Regions from separate parts of the Streptomyces sp. NPDC054047 genome, predicted to be linked through region 2. Evidence: riboswitches for the same ligand, from Rfam matches in the RefSeq annotation. Region 2 holds a riboswitch; each other region holds the start of a gene.
The links. A riboswitch is a leader RNA that binds a small molecule or an ion and turns the genes downstream of it on or off. The one in region 2 is predicted to bind cobalamin.

Region 1: linked by a shared signal. The riboswitch ahead of ACZ6ZP_RS02465 (ABC transporter substrate-binding protein) and the one ahead of ACZ6ZP_RS27570 (ribonucleoside-diphosphate reductase subunit alpha) in region 2 are both predicted to bind cobalamin.
Region 3: linked by a shared signal. The riboswitch ahead of metE (5-methyltetrahydropteroyltriglutamate--homocysteine S-methyltransferase) and the one ahead of ACZ6ZP_RS27570 (ribonucleoside-diphosphate reductase subunit alpha) in region 2 are both predicted to bind cobalamin.

The regions. Positions count from the first base shown of each region.
Region 1 is NZ_JBVJKV010000001.1:526,183-532,207, forward strand. It holds gene ACZ6ZP_RS02455 (ABC transporter ATP-binding protein) at 1-555, opposite strand, end outside; gene ACZ6ZP_RS02460 (FecCD family ABC transporter permease) at 612-1,643, opposite strand; gene ACZ6ZP_RS02465 (ABC transporter substrate-binding protein) at 1,640-2,656, opposite strand; cobalamin riboswitch at 2,750-2,935, opposite strand; gene ACZ6ZP_RS02470 (VOC family protein) at 2,943-3,392, opposite strand; gene ACZ6ZP_RS02475 (AraC family transcriptional regulator) at 3,398-4,261, opposite strand; gene ACZ6ZP_RS02480 (HAD family hydrolase) at 4,457-5,587, shown strand; gene ACZ6ZP_RS02485 (DUF2252 domain-containing protein) at 5,584-6,025, opposite strand, start outside.
Region 2 is NZ_JBVJKV010000008.1:200,492-206,516, reverse strand. It holds gene ACZ6ZP_RS27585 (DUF3311 domain-containing protein) at 1-205, shown strand, start outside; gene mctP (monocarboxylate uptake permease MctP) at 202-1,851, shown strand; gene ACZ6ZP_RS27575 (hypothetical protein) at 1,937-2,644, opposite strand; cobalamin riboswitch at 2,744-2,867, shown strand; gene ACZ6ZP_RS27570 (ribonucleoside-diphosphate reductase subunit alpha) at 3,005-5,416, shown strand; gene ACZ6ZP_RS27565 (ribonucleotide-diphosphate reductase subunit beta) at 5,416-6,025, shown strand, end outside.
Region 3 is NZ_JBVJKV010000006.1:242,175-248,199, reverse strand. It holds gene cbiQ (cobalt ECF transporter T component CbiQ) at 1-512, opposite strand, end outside; gene ACZ6ZP_RS23450 (energy-coupling factor ABC transporter substrate-binding protein) at 519-929, opposite strand; gene ACZ6ZP_RS23445 (energy-coupling factor ABC transporter permease) at 929-1,684, opposite strand; cobalamin riboswitch at 1,715-1,898, opposite strand; cobalamin riboswitch at 2,153-2,370, shown strand; gene metE (5-methyltetrahydropteroyltriglutamate--homocysteine S-methyltransferase) at 2,529-4,850, shown strand; gene ACZ6ZP_RS23435 (NACHT domain-containing protein) at 4,952-6,025, shown strand, end outside.

The DNA.
Region 1 (6,025 bases), on a different contig from region 2:
GAGCTGGTGCTGGATGTCCAGGTGGTTGGTCGGTTCGTCCAGGAGGAGTTCCCGGGGGGTCTGGGCCAACGCCCTTGCTATCTGGACCCGTTGGCGCTCACCGCCGGAGAGCGTGTGCCAGGACTGGGTGGCGCGGTCGGCGAGGCCCGTGCGGGCCAGGGCCTCGCGGACCGCCTCCTCGTCCTGGGGCGTCGCCCCCGACCACGGCCTGCGGTGCGGGATGCGGCCCAGCCGTACGACCTCCCGCACCGACAGCTCGACCTGCGTCGTGGCGTCCTGGTCCACCACCGCCACCCGGCGGGCCACCGTGCGGCGGCCCACGTCCCGCAGCGGCCGGCCGTCCAGGGTGACCACTCCCGACGCCGGGGCCAGGACCCCCGCCAGGATGCGCAGGAGGGTGGACTTGCCCGAGCCGTTCGGGCCGAGGAGGCCGACCGTGGCTCCGGGGGGCGGGGCCAGGGTCACCCCGTCGATGATGAGGTGGCCCGCGGCGGTCCTGCTCACCCGGTCGGCACGCAGGCCCGGTTCCGCGTTCGAAGCAATGCTGTCCTTCATCCCGTACGTCACGTCGGCCGTCACGCCGTCCTTCATCCCGTACGTCACGCCGTCCCTCATGTCGTCTTCCGCGTCCGGTAGAGGACCAGGACGAACGCCGGTACGCCGATCAGGGACGTCACCACCCCCACCGGCACCTCCTGCGGGTCCAGGACCGTGCGGGCCAGCGTGTCCACCCACACCAGGAACACCGCGCCCGCGAGCGCGGTGACCGGGAGCAGCCGCGCGTGCCCGGAGCCGACCAGGGCGCGGGCCGCGTGCGGCAGGACCAGGCCCACGAAGCCGATGGCGCCCGCGCTGCTGACCAGGGCCGCCGTCAGCAGGGCCGTGATGGAGAGCAGGATCAGCCGGGTACGGGCCACATGGACCCCCAGCGTCGCCGCCGCGTCCTGGCCGAACACGAATGCGTCCAGGGTGCGGGCGTGCGCCAGGCAGACGGTGAGCGCGAGGACGAGGACCGCCCCGCACATCCAGACGTCCGTCCAGCCCACCCCGCTCAACGAGCCGAGCAGCCAGAACAGGACGCTCCGCGTCGTCTCCGCGTCGCCCGACGTCAGGATCACGAACGAGGTGAGCGCGGAGAAGAGCTGCATCGCCGCCACCCCTGACAGCACCACTCGGTCGGTGCTTCCGCCCAGGGTGTGGCTGAGCAGCAGGACGAGGGCGAACGAGACCACGGCGCCCACGAAGGCGCCCGCCGAGATCGACACCACTCCCCCGCCGACCCCCAGGACGACGATCGCGACCGCGCCCGTGGAGGCCCCCGAGGAGACGCCGAGCACGAAGGGGTCGGCGAGCGGGTTGCGCAGGAGGGACTGGAGGACCGTCCCGCAGACCGCGAGGCCCGCGCCGCAGACCGCCGCGAGCAGCGTGCGCGGCATGCGCAGGTTCCAGACGATGCCGTCCCGGATGGGCGTCAGCGTCGCCTCGCCCCAGCCGAGGTGGGCCGCCACCGCCGACCACACGTCCGGTACGGAGATGTCGGCGGGGCCGATGGTGACGGCCACCGCCACGGAGAGGGCCAGGGCGGCGAGGCCCGCCGTCCAGAGCAGGGTCTGCCGTATGCCGCCCGGGAGGGCTCGCGTCACTTGGCGAGCCCGAACTCGCGCAAGGCGTCGGCTACTTGCTCCACGCCGTCCACCGTGCGGATCGTCGGGTTCATGGCCTGGCCGCTCAGCAGCACGTACCGCTTCTTCTTCACGGCGGTCAGGTTCTTGGTGACCGGGTTGGACTCCAGGAACGCGATCTTCTTCTTCGCGCTCTCCGCGGTCTGCGACCTGCGGGTGAGGTCGCCGATGACCAGGACGTCCGGGTCGCGGTCGGCCACCGTCTCCCAGTTGATCTGGGGCCACTCGTCGCGGGTGTCGTCGAAGACGTTCTTCGCGCCGAGCTCGCGGGTGATGATGCCCGGCGCTCCGCAGCAGCCCGCGATGTAGGGGGCGTCGGAATTGGCGAACCAGTAGAGGAGCGAGGCGTCGGAGGCGTCCATCGCCTTGGTCGCCTTCGCCACCCGGTCCTTGAGCCGCGCGATCAGGCGTTCGCCGCGCTTCTCGACGCCGAACGCCTTGGACAGGTCGCGCACCTCGCCGTAGACCGTGTCCATGGTCAGCGTCTTGTCGCGGCGGCCGTCGCCGTCGCCGCTGTTGTCCTTGCCCGCGCAGTCGGAGGGCGAGACATAGGCGGGTACGCCGAGCTCGGCGAACTTGGCGCGGTCGGCGACGCCGCCCTTGCTGACCGTCGCCTCGAAGGACGCGGTGACGAAGTCCGGTTCCTGGGCGAGGACCTTCTCGAAGGAGGGGTAGCTGTCGGCGAGCCGCTCGACCTTGGCGTTGTCCTTCTCCAGGCCCTCCAGGACCGGGTCCGTCCAGGTCCCGGTGCCGGCCATGCGGTCCGCGAGGCCGAGGGAGAGCAGGATCTCGGTGGAGCCCTGGTCGAGGGAGACCGCCCGCTGCGGCGGCGCCTTGATCTCCGCCTTCTTTCCGCAGGAGGTCAGGGTCAGTGGGTAGCCGGCGGCCTTCTCGTCCGAGGTGGAGGCCGACGAGCCGGAGCCGCCGCAGGAGGTCAGCGTGGCCGAAAGGGCGACGCCGAGGAGAAGGGGCATACGTACACGACGGGCTGTGGAGGACACACGATCCCTTGAGTCTCACGGCTCATACGCGGAGCCTGGCCTGCTTCGTCACCTCCGCCGCCCGGTGCGCGGGCGAAGGTGCCAGCAGGTCTTCGGACTCGGGGATCGGCCGTGCGGGGCGCCTTCCCAGGCGTCCGTGGACGCCCAGTGGCCGTGGCCCCGCCCGTTCCCCCTCACCGCTGCGCGTCAGTTCCGGATTCGCACCGGATTCCCTGGCCCTGGTGTGGGTTGACTGGCGCTCGCAAGCTATCACGCAGGGTCAGGACGGCTGACCGGGCCTCGGTGCGCCGCGGTAGGTGCCGAAGGACCATTTGTTGCCCTCGGGGTCGGCGATCGCGAACTCCCTGCTGCCGTACGGCTGGTCCTCGATCTCGCGGACGATCTCGACCCCGGCGGTGCTGAGCCGCTGGTAGAGGTCGTCCACGTGGTCGGTGACGACATACGCGCCGAAGGTGCCCGGTTTCAGGCACCAGCCCTGGGACTTCTCGTCGTACGAGCCGAGCATGATCGCGCCGCCCTCGGGCCAGTCGAGCTCGGCGTGGGCCACGCGGTCGCCGTCCTCGTAGACGGCGGTGCGCAGGAAGCCGACGGTGCCGACCAGGAAGTCGATCAGGGCGGGGGCATCGTGGGCCTGGAGCGTCGGCCAGACGTCGGGCGCGCGCCCGGCGGAGGTGGACTGGGGCTGCTGTTGCTTCTCGGTGGTGTTCATGGCTCCTACTCTTCGCCTCCGCCATGGCTCCCGGCTTGGATATTCCGGCACTCTTCGGCCAGCCAGCCGCTGGGGCTGACGCCGGTGTACTGCCGGAAGTCCCGCACCAGGTGGGAGTGGTCGTAGTAGCCGCAGTCGGCGGCGACACGGGCCAGGTCGGGGGCGGCGCCCGCGGCGACGAGGCGTACGACGGCGTTGCGTGCGCGCTGGAAGCGCATCAGGCGGCCCGCCTGCTTGGGGCTCAGGCCCGTCTCGGCGCGGAAGAGCGTGGTCAGGCGGCGTTCGCTGAGCGCGACGTGCCGGGAGAGGCCGTGCAGGGTGCCGACGCCCCGGTGCCGGGCCAGCCAGGCCCAGGCCTCGGCGACCTCGGGGCGTACGGTTCCGCCGGATTCCTCGGCCGCGCGCTGCCTCAAGTAGGCCGACAGGAAGGCGAATCGCTCCTCCCAGCCGCCCTGCTCGCACAGCATCTCCCGTACGTCGGCGGCGCTGCGGCCCATCACCTCAGCGCCGGGCGTCACCAGCTCGTCCGCGAGCTCCGACGCCGGTACGCCGAACAGGGCGCGGGCGGCGAGCGGGTGCACGGCGAGCTGGATGCCCGCCTCGTGCTCGGGCCGCACGACGTAGGCCGGGGACTGGTGCAGGCCGCCCAGGACGATGTCCGTGCGGTCGGCGTCGGGGCCGCCCGCCTGCTCGGGGCTCGCGCCGCTGACGACGGGGCCGTCCAGCGAGAAGATCAGCGTCAGGTACGGGGACGGCAGGCCGCGGTGCAGGCCCGGCCGCTCCCCCTCGGTGCGGTAACCGACGGCGGACACCACCATGCCGTCGAGCCGCGGAGCGGCCCGCACGAACTCCGGGGAGACGGTCTCCATGCCTTCCAGTATGCGATGGGCGGGCCCGAGAGGCAGGCCCCGAGGCCCGGCGAACGTCCGATGCGGCTACCCGCGCAGATGCGTCCCATGCCCCCTGCGTCCGGTGATGTCGATCATGGGAATCCGCGGTCCGACCTCATACGATGACCCGCCGCTCCGGACGGGGCGCAGACCGCTCTCAGGGGGCACAGAAACATGGCAGTAAAGGCAAAGAGCAAGCTGGCCGTACTCGGCACGGCGGGCGCGCTCACCGCGGCCGTCCTGGCGGGGACGGCGCTCTGGCCCAGCACGGACGCGACGGCCGCGGACGCCTCCGCGCGGAGCACGAGGACCGCGGCCGAGCTGAAGCACTGGCCCGAGCCGGTCGCGAAGAAGCTGGGCAAGGTCATCGCGGAGAACGGCCACAAGGGCGCGTACGCCGTCTTCGACGCGGACAACACGACGTACCGCAACGACCTGGAGGAGTCCCTCCTGCCCTTCCTGGAGATGAAGGGGGTGCTGACCCGCAAGTCGATGGACCCGTCGCTGAAGATCATCCCCTTCAAGGACACGGCGAAGCACAAGGAGAGCCTCTACAGCTACTACAACCGGCTGTGCGAGGTCGACGACCAGGTCTGCTACCCGTGGGCCGCGCAGATCTTCTCCGGCTTCACACTCAAGCAGCTCAAGGGGTACGTCGACGAGCTCCTCGCCCACGACAAGCCGATCCCCGCCGAGTACTACGAGGACGGGAAGCTGACCAGGACCGAGGTCGAGGCGCCGGAGTTCTTCACCGGCATGCAGGAGCTCTACAAGTCTCTGCGCAAGCACGGCATCGAGGTCTACGTGGTGAGCGCGGCCAGCGAGGACCTGGTGCGCATGGTCCTTGCCGACCCCAAGTACGGCTACGCCGTGAAGCCCGAGAACGTCATCGGCGTCGGGCTGCAGCTCAAGGACCGCAAGACGGGCGAGGTCACCAGCTCCCGCAAGGAGATCGCGGAGGGCCGCTTCGACGAGAAGAAGCTGGCGGGGCGTGAGCTGACGCCGAACCTGTGGGCGCCGCTGACCTGGTTCCAGGGCAAGCCCGCGGCCATCAACACGTACATCGACGAGTGGAAGAAGCCCGTCCTGGTGGCCGGCGACACCCCGGCGAGCGACGGTCCGATGCTGTTCCACTCGGCAGACGTGGAGCACGGCGGGGCGCGGGTCTGGGTCAACCGCAAGGACTCGTACATGAAGCAGCTGGACGGCATGAAGCGGAAGAACGCCGACCGGCAGCGGGAGCTGGGCCAGAAGGTGACCGCGGACAAGCGGTGGCTGACGGTGGTCCCGGACGAGATCCGCTAGTCGTCGTCCCGGCCTCCGGCGTCCACGACGCCGGAGGCGATCGCCTCGGTCAGTGCCGCGTGGTCCTGGGCGTTCTGCGCGGCGTAGCGCAGCGCGAAGTCCGCTATCGCACGGTCGAACGTGTCGGAGCCGCCCAGGTAGGCGGCGATGGCTATGCGGTCGCCGGAGCGTGCGTGGGCGCGGGCCAGGGCGGTGCCGCAGAGCCGGGCGTAGGAGCGCAGCTCCGCGGCGGACATGGCCTCGACGTCCGCCGAGCCCTTCATGTCGCGCAGCTGGCGCCAGTAGAAGGCGCGGCCCTGGGGGCCCGTCATCCAGCCGAGGAAGATGTCGCTCGCCGCCTGGAGGAGGCGCTGGCCCGCGACGACGCGGTGGCCGGGGTGGACGTACGGTCCCGGCGGCAGGTGCTCCTCAAGGACCGAGCGGACCGCCTCCTTGATC
Region 2 (6,025 bases):
TCTCGTCGCGCCGTTCGTGGCGATGCTCTGGGTGAGCTCCTACGCGAAGGTCGAACCGACCTTCATCGGCATCCCGTTCTTCTACTGGTACCAGATGCTGTGGGTCCTCATATCCACCCTTCTCACCATGATCGCCTACAAGTTGTGGCAGCGTGACCAGCGCGCCCGCAAGGCCGAGCAGGCCCAAGGGGGTGCGACCCGATGAACGAGCTCGCAGCTGACACGGGCGGCGTGAACGGCATCGCCCTCGCCGTCTTCATCTTCTTCTTCGCCGCCGTCACGGCGATGGGCTTCCTGGCCGCGCGCTGGCGCAAGGCCGAGACCGAGAGCCTGGACGAATGGGGCCTGGGAGGGCGCTCGTTCGGCACCTGGGTCACGTGGTTCCTGCTCGGCGGCGACCTCTACACCGCGTACACCTTCGTCGCCGTCCCGGCGGCGATCTACGCGGCGGGCGCGGCCGGCTTCTTCGCCGTTCCGTACACGATCCTCGTCTACCCGCTGATCTTCACCTTCCTGCCGCGCCTGTGGTCCGTCTCGCACAAGCACGGATACGTGACCACCTCCGACTTCGTGCGCGGGCGCTTCGGCTCCAAGGGGCTCTCGCTGGCCGTCGCGGTCACCGGCATCCTCGCCACGATGCCGTACATCGCGCTCCAGCTGGTCGGCATCCAGGCCGTGCTCGACGTCATGGGCGTCGGCGGCGGTCCCGACACCAACTGGTTCATCAAGGACCTGCCGCTCCTGATCGCGTTCGCGGTGCTCGCCGCGTACACGTACTCGTCGGGTCTGCGCGCGCCCGCGCTGATCGCGTTCGTGAAGGACGGTCTGATCTACCTCGTCATCGCCGTCGCGATCATCTACATCCCGATCAAGCTCGGCGGCTTCGACGAGATCTTCCAGGCGGCGAACGAGAAGTTCTCGGCGACCAACGAGGCGGCGGGCAAGCCCGTCGCGGGCCTGGCACCCGGCGCCGGCGGACAGTGGACCTACGCCACGCTCGCGCTCGGCTCCGCGCTCGCGCTGTTCATGTACCCGCACTCGATCACGGCGACGCTCTCCTCCAAGAGCCGCAACGTGATCCGCCGCAACACCACGATCCTGCCGCTCTACTCGCTGATGCTGGGCCTGCTCGCGCTGCTCGGCTTCATGGCGATCGCGGCCGGGGTCAAGGTGGAGAACGGGCAGCTGGCGATCCCGCAGCTGTTCGAGACGATGTTCCCCGACTGGTTCACCGGCGTCGCGTTCGCGGCCATCGGCATCGGCGCCCTGGTGCCGGCCGCCATCATGTCCATCGCGGCCGCGAATCTCTTCACCAGGAACATCTACAAGGACTTCATCAAGCCGGACGCGACACCGGCGCAGGAGACCAAGGTCTCCAAGCTGGTCTCGCTGCTCGTGAAGGTCGGCGCGCTCGCCTTCGTCCTCACCATGGACAAGACGGTCGCGATCAACTTCCAGCTCCTGGGCGGCATCTGGATCCTGCAGACCATGCCCGCGCTGGTCGGCGGCCTGTTCACGCGGTGGTTCCACCGCTGGGCGCTGCTCGCGGGCTGGGCGGTCGGCATGGTCTACGGAACGGTCGCCGCGTACGGCGTCGCGTCGCCGACGCAGAAGCACTTCGGCGGCTCGTCCGACGAGATCCCCGGCATCGGCGAGATCGGCTACATCGGACTCACGGCATTCGTCCTGAACGTGGTGGTCACGGTGGTCATGACGTTCGTCCTGCGCGCCATGAAGGCCCCTGACGGCATCGACGAGACCTCTCCCGGGGACTACACCGCGGACGTGGGCGACCCCGGCGTCGTGGAAGAGCTGCCGCCGGCCACGGTGGGGGCGCCGGGCGGGCACTGAGCCTGTTCTCGTACGGGCCTGTTCTTGTACGTACGTGACGCGGGCCGCCGGAGAAATCCGGCGGCCCGCTGTCGTACGTACCGCCCTACGAGGCCTTGTAGAGCTCCGTCCGGACCCGCGCCGCCGCCTTGGTCGCCAAGGAGATCGCCCGGTCCTTGTGCGGGCCCGCGTCCACCAGGACGAGCACGCCGCCGACCCGTACCTCGACCTTGTAGTGCCGAGTCTCCGCGTCGTGGTCGTCGCCCCCCTCGTACCGCTTGCTCTCGAGGATCGCCTCGTCGCCGAGGTCCGGCAGATCATCGACCGCGTGGTGCTCCACCACCGGGGCCGCGTCGGTGTCGACGGTGACACTGGGGCACGCCTTGTGGAGTTGCCGGCGCAGTTCGACATGGCGCCCGGCCCGCGCGTCCGGCATCGAGACCAGGGTCTGGGAGAGCACGGGGTCCCCTTCGTCGGCGATCGCGCCGGGGAAGGGAAGAATCGTCTGGCCGGCGCTGGCTCCCCGCATGCCGGACAGCTCCGCACTCGCCTCGTCGCCGGGATCGCAGGCGCCCCAGTCACCGCCCCCGTAGCCCCGGTTGAAGCCGCCCGTGCCGACGTCGGTCGCCTTGGCCCGCGGGCCGGTGGCCTTCGCCGGGAGCAGCGCCGACTTCAGCTCGGCGCCCGTGAAGCGCCTGCCGGGATCGACGTCGCCGTCGACACCCGCCGCCGAGGGCACCTGTTCCTCACCTTCGCCGCACCCGGCGAGCACCATCAGGAGTACCGCCGCGCAGCCCGCGCCCCGTCCTCGCACGCCGTCTCCCCCTGTTCGACGATCAGTTCGGCGCCACCCTAGGGGATACGCACGCCGACACAAGATGTGGGGCTGCGGCTCAGAGCCAGCACAAGATGTATGCTCGTGCTCGCTGTCGCCGCAGGGGAATCCGGTGCAAGTCCGGAACTGTCCCGCAACGGTGTATGAGTACGCATTTGTCGTGCTCGCAAGTCCGATGACCTGTCGACAGCGCACCCGTTCCGACCGGTCCGGGTGCCAACGACGTCCGGGCCTCGTGGAATGGGCTGGTGGACGCGGAGCGCGGCCCTGCCCTGGGCGGCCGCCCCGTGTGTCACTCCTGCCCTCCTCAAGGCTCCGAGCCGAGCGAGGGAGTGCTCCGTGACCATCGCGCCAGCCGAACCTGCGTCAGCGCAGACCACCGGCGGTCAGCAGACCACCGACGGCCCAGGAACCGCGCTGCTGCGTACCCTGACCGACCTCACCGCCGATCTCCCCGACGCCGAGCCCGGCAGAGTCGCCGCCGCCGCGCTGCGCGGCCGCTCGGCCAGGGGGGACGCAGAGAGCACAGCGGAGCTGCGGGAGCTGGCGACCGAGGCCGCCGCGGGGCTCATCTCCGAGGACCCGACGTACTCGCAGCTGGCGGCCAGGCTCCTCAGCCTCAGCATCCGTGACGAGGCCGCGTCGCAGGGAGTGCGCTCCTTCTCCGACTCGGTCGCCGTGGGGCACCGCGAGGGACTGATCGCGGACCGCACCGCCGCGTTCGTCACCGACCACGCCGAGCACCTGGACGGTCTCGTGGAGGCCGCCCTGGAGGACGGCGCCGACTTCCGCTTCGGCTACTTCGGCCTGCGCACCCTGCACAGCCGCTATCTCCTTCGCCACCCCATCACCCGGCACGTCATCGAGACCCCGCAGCACTTCATGCTGCGCGTCGCGAGCGGCCTCGCCGAAGACGACAGCCTGCGCTCGGTGGACGAAGTCGCCGCGCTGTACCGCCTGATGAGCCGCCTGGACTACCTGCCGTCCTCGCCGACGCTCTTCAACTCCGGCACCCGGCACCCGCAGATGTCCTCCTGCTACCTCCTCGACTCCCCGCTGGACGAGCTGGACTCCATCTACGACCGCTACCACCAGGTCGCGCGCCTCTCCAAGCACGCGGGCGGCATCGGCCTCTCGTTCTCCCGCATCCGCGCCCGCGGCTCGCTGATCCGCGGCACGAACGGCCACTCCAACGGCATCGTGCCGTTCCTCAAGACCCTGGACGCCTCCGTCGCCGCCGTGAACCAGGGCGGCCGCCGCAAGGGCGCCGCCGCGGTCTACCTGGAGACCTGGCACTCCGACATCGAGGAGTTCCTGGAGCTGCGCGACAACACGGGCGAGGACCAGCGGCGCACGCACAACCTCAACCTCGCGCACTGGATCCCGGACGAGTTCATGCGCCGGGTCGCCGCGAGCCAGGACTGGTCGCTGTTCTCGCCCGCCGACGTGCCCGAGCTCGTCGACCTGTGGGGCGAGGAGTTCGACGCCGCCTACCGCAAGGCCGAGGCCGCCGGGCTCGCCCGCAAGACCATCCCCGCCCGTGACCTCTACGGCCGGATGATGCGCACCCTGGCGCAGACCGGCAACGGCTGGATGACGTTCAAGGACGCCGCCAACCGCACCGCCAACCAGACGGCGGAGCCCGGCCACACGGTCCACTCCTCCAACCTCTGCACGGAGATCCTGGAGGTGACGGACGACGGCGAGACGGCCGTCTGCAACCTGGGTTCGGTGAACCTCGGCGCCTTCGTGGACACCGCCGCCGGCGACATCGACTGGGAGCGGCTCGACGAGACCGTCCGCACCGCCGTCACGTTCCTCGACCGCGTCGTCGACATCAACTTCTACCCGACCGAGCAGGCCGGCAGGTCGAACGCCCGGTGGCGTCCGGTGGGCCTGGGCGCGATGGGTCTGCAGGACGTCTTCTTCCAGCTGAAGCTGCCCTTCGACTCCCCCGCCGCGCGCGCCCTCTCCACGCGCATCGCCGAGCGGATCATGCTCGCCGCGTACGAGGCGTCCGCGACCCTCGCCGAGCGCAACGGACCGGTGCCCGCCTGGGAGAAGACCCGCACCGCGCGCGGCGTCCTGCACCCCGACCACTACGGCGTCGAGCTGACCTGGCCGGAGCGCTGGGCCGCGCTGCGCGAGCGCATCGCCGTGACCGGCATGCGCAACTCGCTGCTCCTCGCCATCGCGCCGACCGCCACGATCGCGTCCATCGCGGGCGTGTACGAGTGCATCGAGCCGCAGGTCTCCAACCTCTTCAAGCGCGAGACGCTGTCCGGCGAGTTCCTCCAGGTCAACGCCTACCTGGTGCAGGAGCTCAAACGGCTCGGCGTCTGGGACGCGCAGACCCGCGAGGCGCTGCGCGAGGCCAACGGCTCGGTGCAGGGCTTCAGCTGGATCCCCGCCGAGGTCCGCGACCTCTACCGCACCGCGTGGGAGATCCCGCAGCGCGGCCTGATCGACATGGCCGCCGCGCGCACGCCGTTCCTGGACCAGGCGCAGTCCCTGAACCTGTTCCTGGAGACGCCGACCATCGGCAAGCTCTCCTCCATGTACGCGTACGCCTGGCAGCAGGGCCTGAAGACCACGTACTACCTGCGCTCGCGCCCGGCGACCCGCATCGCCCGCGCGGCGGCCGGCCGCACCGAAGCCGCCGAGCCCGCCCCCGTACCCGCCCAGGCATCGGCCGAAGACGCCGTCGCCTGCTCCCTGGAAAACCCCGAGTCCTGCGAGGCCTGCCAGTAATGAGCTCCACCACCAACGCCGAGAAGAACCTCCTCGACCCGGGCTTCGAGCTGACTCTGCGCCCCATGCGCTACCCCGACTTCTACGAGCGCTACCGGGACGCGATCAAGAACACCTGGACCGTCGAGGAGGTCGACCTCCACTCGGACGTCGCCGACCTCGCCAAGCTCTCGCCCGGCGAGCAGCACATGATCGGCCGCCTGGTCGCGTTCTTCGCGACCGGCGACTCGATCGTCTCCAACAACCTCGTGCTCACGCTCTACAAGCACATCAACTCCCCCGAGGCGCGGCTCTACTTGAGCCGTCAGCTCTTCGAGGAGGCCGTGCACGTCCAGTTCTATCTGACGCTGCTCGACACCTATCTGCCCGACCCGGAGGACCGCGCGGCGGCCTTCGACGCGGTCGAGGAGATCCCCTCCATCCGCGAGAAGGCCGAGTTCTGCTTCCGCTGGATGGACTCCGTCGAGAAGATGGACCGCCTGGAGAGCAAGGCGGACCGCCGCCGCTTCCTGCTGAACCTGATCTGCTTCGCCGCGTGCATCGAGGGGCTCTTCTTCTACGGTGCCTTCGCCTACGTCTACTGGTTCCGCTCGCGCGGTCTGCTGCACG
Region 3 (6,025 bases), on a different contig from region 2:
CCCAGGCGCGCGGCCTGCGCCTGCCGGATCCTGCTCATGGAGTCCAGGAGCAGGAAGCTCATGCGGTACATGACGAGGGCCACGTCCACGACCGGCGCCGGTACGCCCGCCTTCACCAGGCGGGGCAGCAGGTCCGACATGGGCGTGGTGAAGGCGAAGAGCAGGACGCCGAGCGAGGCCGCCGACGTGCGCAGGAGCAGACCGCCCGCGCGTGCGGGGCCGCCGTCGGCGAGCGTGACGAACCCTTCGGGGCCGCCGAGTTGCACGATCAGGGTCAGGGCGCCGGTGACGCAGAAGCCGAGCGGCACGCGGTAGGCGCGCCACAGTTTGCGCGGCGGCACACCGGCGGGCCCGAGCAGTACGGCGAGCGCGGCGACCAGGACCAGGGCGGCACCCGGCCAGGGCGGCAGAGAGACGGCGAGGACGGTGAAACCGAGGCCGAGCACGGCCTTGTCCACGGGGTGGCGGCGGCGCCAGCGACTGCTGTGCGCCGCCGCGTCGATGGGCAGCACGCGGGGTCAGACCTGCTCGGTCTCGGCCCGGGCGCTCTCCCCGTCGGCGGTCCGCTCCGTGGCGGCCTTCCCGGCTGTGGCGGCCTTCTCGGCTGTGGCGGCCTTCTCGGCCAGTGCGAGCTCGGCGCCCTGGCGGCGTCCCTTGCGCAGACCGAAGTAGTACGCGAGGACGCCCGCGCCCAGCGCCGCCTGAAGGGCGAAGAGCGCGGACTCGATCTCCCCGGAGGGGGGTTCGTACAGCGGCGAGAACCAGGGTTCGTAGTCCGGCTCGATCTCGGTGATCGCGGTCTCGGCCTGGGCGTCGGCCCCGGCGAACGGCTCCTTCTCGTCGTCGCCGAGACCGAGCGCCAGCGGCAGCACGGCGAGCGCGGCGACGATGAGGAGGAGCAGAGTGTTGATCTTCGCGTTGCGGCTCATCAGGCGCTGGCCCCCGTCTCCGTCTGCTTCTCCGTCGTCACGTTCTTCTCTGCCGTCACGTTCTTCTCTGCGGTCACGGCCGCTGACGACTTGCCCCGCAGCAGGACGCCGAGCCGCGTGAGCTCGCCCTTGCTCGACTGCACGAGCAGCCGCATCACCACGACGGTGAGCAGGCCCTCGCTGACGGCCAGCGGGATCTGGGTGACGGCGAAGATGCCGCCGAACTTGCCCAGGGCGCCGAGGAATCCGCTGCTCGGGTCGGGGAACGCCAGGGCCAGCTGGACGCTGGTGACGCAGTACGTGGACAGGTCGGCGACGAAGGCGCCGAAGAACACGGCGACCATGAGCGGCACGTCGTACCGCTTCAGGAGGCTGTAGACGGCGTATCCGGCCCATGGCCCGACGATCGCCATGGAGAACACGTTGGCGCCGAGCGTGGTGAGCCCGCCGTGGGCCAGCAGCAGCGCCTGGAACAGCAGCGTGATGGTGCCGAGGACCGCCATGATCGGCGGCCGGAACAGGATCGCGCCGAGGCCCGTGCCCGTCGGGTGCGAGCAACTGCCCGTGACGGAGGGGATCTTCAGTGCGGAAAGGACGAAAGTGAAGGCGCCGGATGCGCCCAGGAGCAGGGTGCTCTCCGGGTGCTCCTTGACCTCACGCGTCAGGGAGCGGACTCCGTGGACGACGAACGGCGCGGACGCTACGCCCCAGGCGATCGCGTGCGCCGGCGGGAGGAAACCCTCGGCTATGTGCATGGCTAAGCAGACCCTCTCCAGCACCTCGTGGATGGACAACGCGCCTTGGCCGGTCTCCTGGCTGACGGGTCGTACCGACCGGACTCCGCCTTCCCGGGTGCGTGAGCACCCAGTGGCTGCCGCGAGGGCTGGAGCCGGACTTCCCGATCACAGTGGCGAGGGCCGCACCGGCATCACACCGGATTTCCCGAGCACCAAGGCGTGGTGACCCTAGTGCTCGATCGAGCCTCCTGACAACTTGCGGGACCGCCCCGGCTGTGGCACGCGCGAGCGCACACGACCAGGGCGTACGCCCCTGGTCAGCCCATGTGCCTCGGCCGTGCGCGCCCCGTACGCGCGAGGTTCAGGAGGGGCGGGGCCATCGATCGCGCGAGGGTCCTGGAGCTGATGGCGGACCGCCCCGCCGCCGTGTCTCACCTCACGGTCCGGAATGTGATCAGTACTGCCCAAGAGGCCGGACCACCCCTTAGCCTGACCGGTGCAGCTGGTTCGCCCTGTCCGCCAGGCAGGAGCGTCGTAAGAGGGAACCCGGTGGGAATCCGGGACTGCCCCGCAGCGGTGAGTGGGAACGACCGCCGTCATGAGCACTGGATCCGAGCGCGGATCCGGGAAGCGACGGCCAGTAGGAACTTGTTTCGGCAGGTGTGCCCGCGAGTCCGAAGACCTGCCCGTTGCCCGTACGTGACCCCTCACGTGCGGACATCCCGGTGACCTCGTGGGCGGGTCGGCGTCGGATCAGGTGGAGCAGCCGCAGGCGCGCGTTCGGTCCATCCAGTCCGTCATCCCTTCGCGTCCGTGTCCCGTCCCCGGGATGCTCAGGAGTCATCTCGCGAAGGAGATTTCCGTGACAGCGAAGTCCGCAGCCGCGGCAGCACGGTCCACCGTGTACGGCTACCCCCGCCAGGGCCCCGACCGGGAACTGAAGAAGGCCGTCGAGGGGTACTGGAAGGGCCGCGTCACCGCCGACGCCCTCCGGGACACCGCGGCGCAGCTGCGCCGGTCCACCTGGCGGCATCTGGCCGACGCCGGCATCGACGAAGTGCCGACCGGCGACTTCTCGTACTACGACCACGTCCTGGACACCAGCGTCATGGTCGGCGCGGTCCCCCAGCGGCACCGCGAGGCCGTCGACACCGATCCGCTCGACGGATACTTCGCGATGGCCCGCGGCACCCAGGACGTGGCGCCGCTGGAGATGACCAAGTGGTTCGACACCAACTACCACTACCTCGTACCGGAGCTGGGCCCGGACACCGTCTTCACCGCCGACTCGGCCAAGCAGGTCGCCGAGCTGAAGGAGGCGATCGCGCTCGGCCTCGCGGCCCGCCCGGTCCTCGTCGGCCCGGTCACCTATCTGCTGCTCGCCAAGCCCGCGCCCGGCGTGGCCGCCGGCTTCGAGCCGCTCACCCTCCTGGACCGTCTGCTTCCCGTGTACGCCGAGGTCCTCGCCGACCTGCGCGCCGCGGGCGCCGAGTGGGTGCAGCTCGACGAGCCCGCCCTGGTCCAGGACCGCACCCCGGCCGAACTCAACGCCGCCGCGCGCGCCTACCGCGACCTGGGCGCCCTCACCGACCGCCCGAAGCTCCTGGTCGGCTCCTACTTCGGCAGGCTCGGCGAGGCGCTTCCGGTGCTCGCCAAGGCACCGGTCGACGGCCTCGCCCTGGACTTCACCGAGGCCGCCGCCAGCCAGCTCCAGGACCTCGCCGCCGTCGGCGGTCTGCCCGGCAAGCGTCTTGTCGCGGGCGTCGTCAACGGCCGCAACATCTGGATCAACGACCTGGAGAAGTCGCTGTCCACCCTGGGCACGCTCCTGGGCCTCGCCGACCGGGTCGACGTCTCCGCGTCCTGCTCCCTGCTGCACGTCCCGCTGGACTCCACCGCCGAGCGGGACATCGACCCGCAGATCGCCCGCTGGCTGGCCTTCGCCCACCAGAAGACCGCCGAGATCGCCACCCTTGCCCGCGGCCTGGCACAGGGCACGGGCGCCATCGCGGCCGAACTGTCGGCCAACCGCGCCGACTTGGCGTCCCGCTCGGGCTCCGCCCTCACCCACGACCCGGCCGTACGCTCCCGCGTCGCCGCCGTCACCGAAACCGACGCCCGCCGCGCACATGCCTACCCGGAGCGGGCGGCGGCCCAGCGGACGCGGCTGGGCCTGCCGCAGCTGCCCACGACCACCATCGGCTCGTTCCCGCAGACCGCCGAACTGCGCACGGCACGGGCCGACTTGCGTGCGGGACGTATCGACACCGCCGGGTACGAGGAGCGCATCAAGAACGAGATCCGCGAGGTCCTGGCCTTCCAGGAGAAGGCGGGCATCGACGTCCTGGTGCACGGCGAGCCCGAACGCAACGACATGGTGCAGTACTTCGCCGAGCAGCTCACCGGCTACCTCGCCACACAACACGGCTGGGTCCAGTCCTACGGCACCCGCTATGTGCGCCCGCCGGTCCTGGCAGGGGACATCTCGCGGCCCGAGCCGATGACGGTGCGCTGGACCTCGTACGCCAACTCCCTCACCGACCGTCCCGTCAAGGGCATGCTCACCGGTCCCGTCACCATGCTCGCCTGGTCCTTCGTCCGCGACGACCAGCCGCTCGGCGACACCGCGCGCCAGGTCGCCCTCGCCCTGCGCGACGAGGTCGACGACCTGGAGACGGCGGGCACTTCGGTCATCCAGGTCGACGAGCCCGCACTGCGCGAGACCCTGCCGCTGCGCGCCGCCGAGCACCCCGCGTACCTGGAGTGGGCCACGGAGTCCTTCCGCCTCACCACCAGCGGCGTACGCCCGGACACCCAGATCCACACGCACATGTGCTACGCGGAGTTCGGCGACATCGTCCAGGCCATCGACGACCTCGACGCCGACGTCATCAGCCTGGAGGCCGCCCGCTCGCACATGCAGGTGGCCCGCGAACTGGCCGAGCACGGCTACCCGCGCGAGGCGGGTCCCGGCGTGTACGACATCCACTCCCCGCGCGTACCGAGCGCGCAGGAGGCGGCGGCCCTGCTGCGCAAGGGACTTGAGGCCATCCCCGCCGAACGGCTGTGGGTGAACCCGGACTGCGGTCTCAAGACCCGCGGCTGGCCCGAGACCCGGGCCTCCCTGGAGAACCTGGTCGCGGCGGCACGGGAGGTGAGGGCGGAACTGCCCGAGCGTCGCTGACCCGAACAAGCGGACCGGGGCGGCCATGTGGGGACGCATGGCCGCCCCGCCCGCCATGATGGACGCACTGGCCGTTCCGTCACGGAGCTGGGAGGCGACCGGTGCCCAGGGGGATGAGTTACGCGGACGCGGTGCGCCTGCTGGGCGGGGCGGACAGTCCCGCGCTCGTGGCCCTCGACCGGCTGACCGGCGGCGCGCTCCTGGTGGCCACCGGCGGCGGGTCCGCTCTGGCGTTGAGCCTGTTCGACGCCCGGGGCGAGCTGGCCCGCCTGAGCCAGTCCCTGTTCTCCGGCCTCGCGGAGCGCTCGCGCGGCCTCGGCCGGTTCGACCGCACTCAACGCCTTGCAGCGGCGCACGCCGTCGTGGTGTTGGCCTCGTACTTCGACACGCTCAAGGAACTCGATCTCCCCTTCGACGGGCGGGAGTTGAGTGTCGGCAGGGCGGACGCCCTCCGCATGACCACCGGCCGGACGCCGGAGTCCGGGCGGCTCGCGGCCCTCGCGGACGAGCTGCTGCACGCCGAGGTGCCGATGCCCGCGCCGCACCGTCCCTACGAGTCGGAGCTCGTTACGCTGCGCGGCTTCTACGGCGGGCTCTCCGATCAGGTCCTGGAGTACGTGTCGGGCTGTGCGGCCTGGGAGGCCGTACCGGAGCGGGAGCGGGAGGAGCTGCGGGCCTCCCTGGTGGAGTCCGCTCCCCGACGGGCCGTATCCGCGTACGAGATCATGTACCGGCGCCTCGCGGCCGAGTTCCCCGAGGTGGCCGTCTGGGTCAACATCACCGACCACCAGGCGACCCGCCACGAGGTCCGCCGCATCGAAGGCACGCTGCGGCACCTGGAGGAAGCGGTCGCCAGGGCGGCCGACGGGCGGGTCGCGGCCGAGCGGTACGTGGCGTTGAACCGCGCGTCGCGGGCGGCGATGAACGCGCCATTGCTGTCCCTGGAGGACCTTCCCGAGGGCCTGGTGGTCCCCACGCTCGGCGCGGGATACATCTCCCCGGACTTCAAGGTGGCCGCTTTCGGGGCCGCCGACCGCCTCTCGGAGGAGTCCTGGTGGGAGGAGCGCCCCGTCCACCAGGACCTGGAAGGCTATCTGGCGGGTCTGTTCACCGCGCCGCAGGCCGTGGAGACGCCGCTCCTGCTCCTGGGGCAGCCGGGGTCGGGCAAGTCCGTG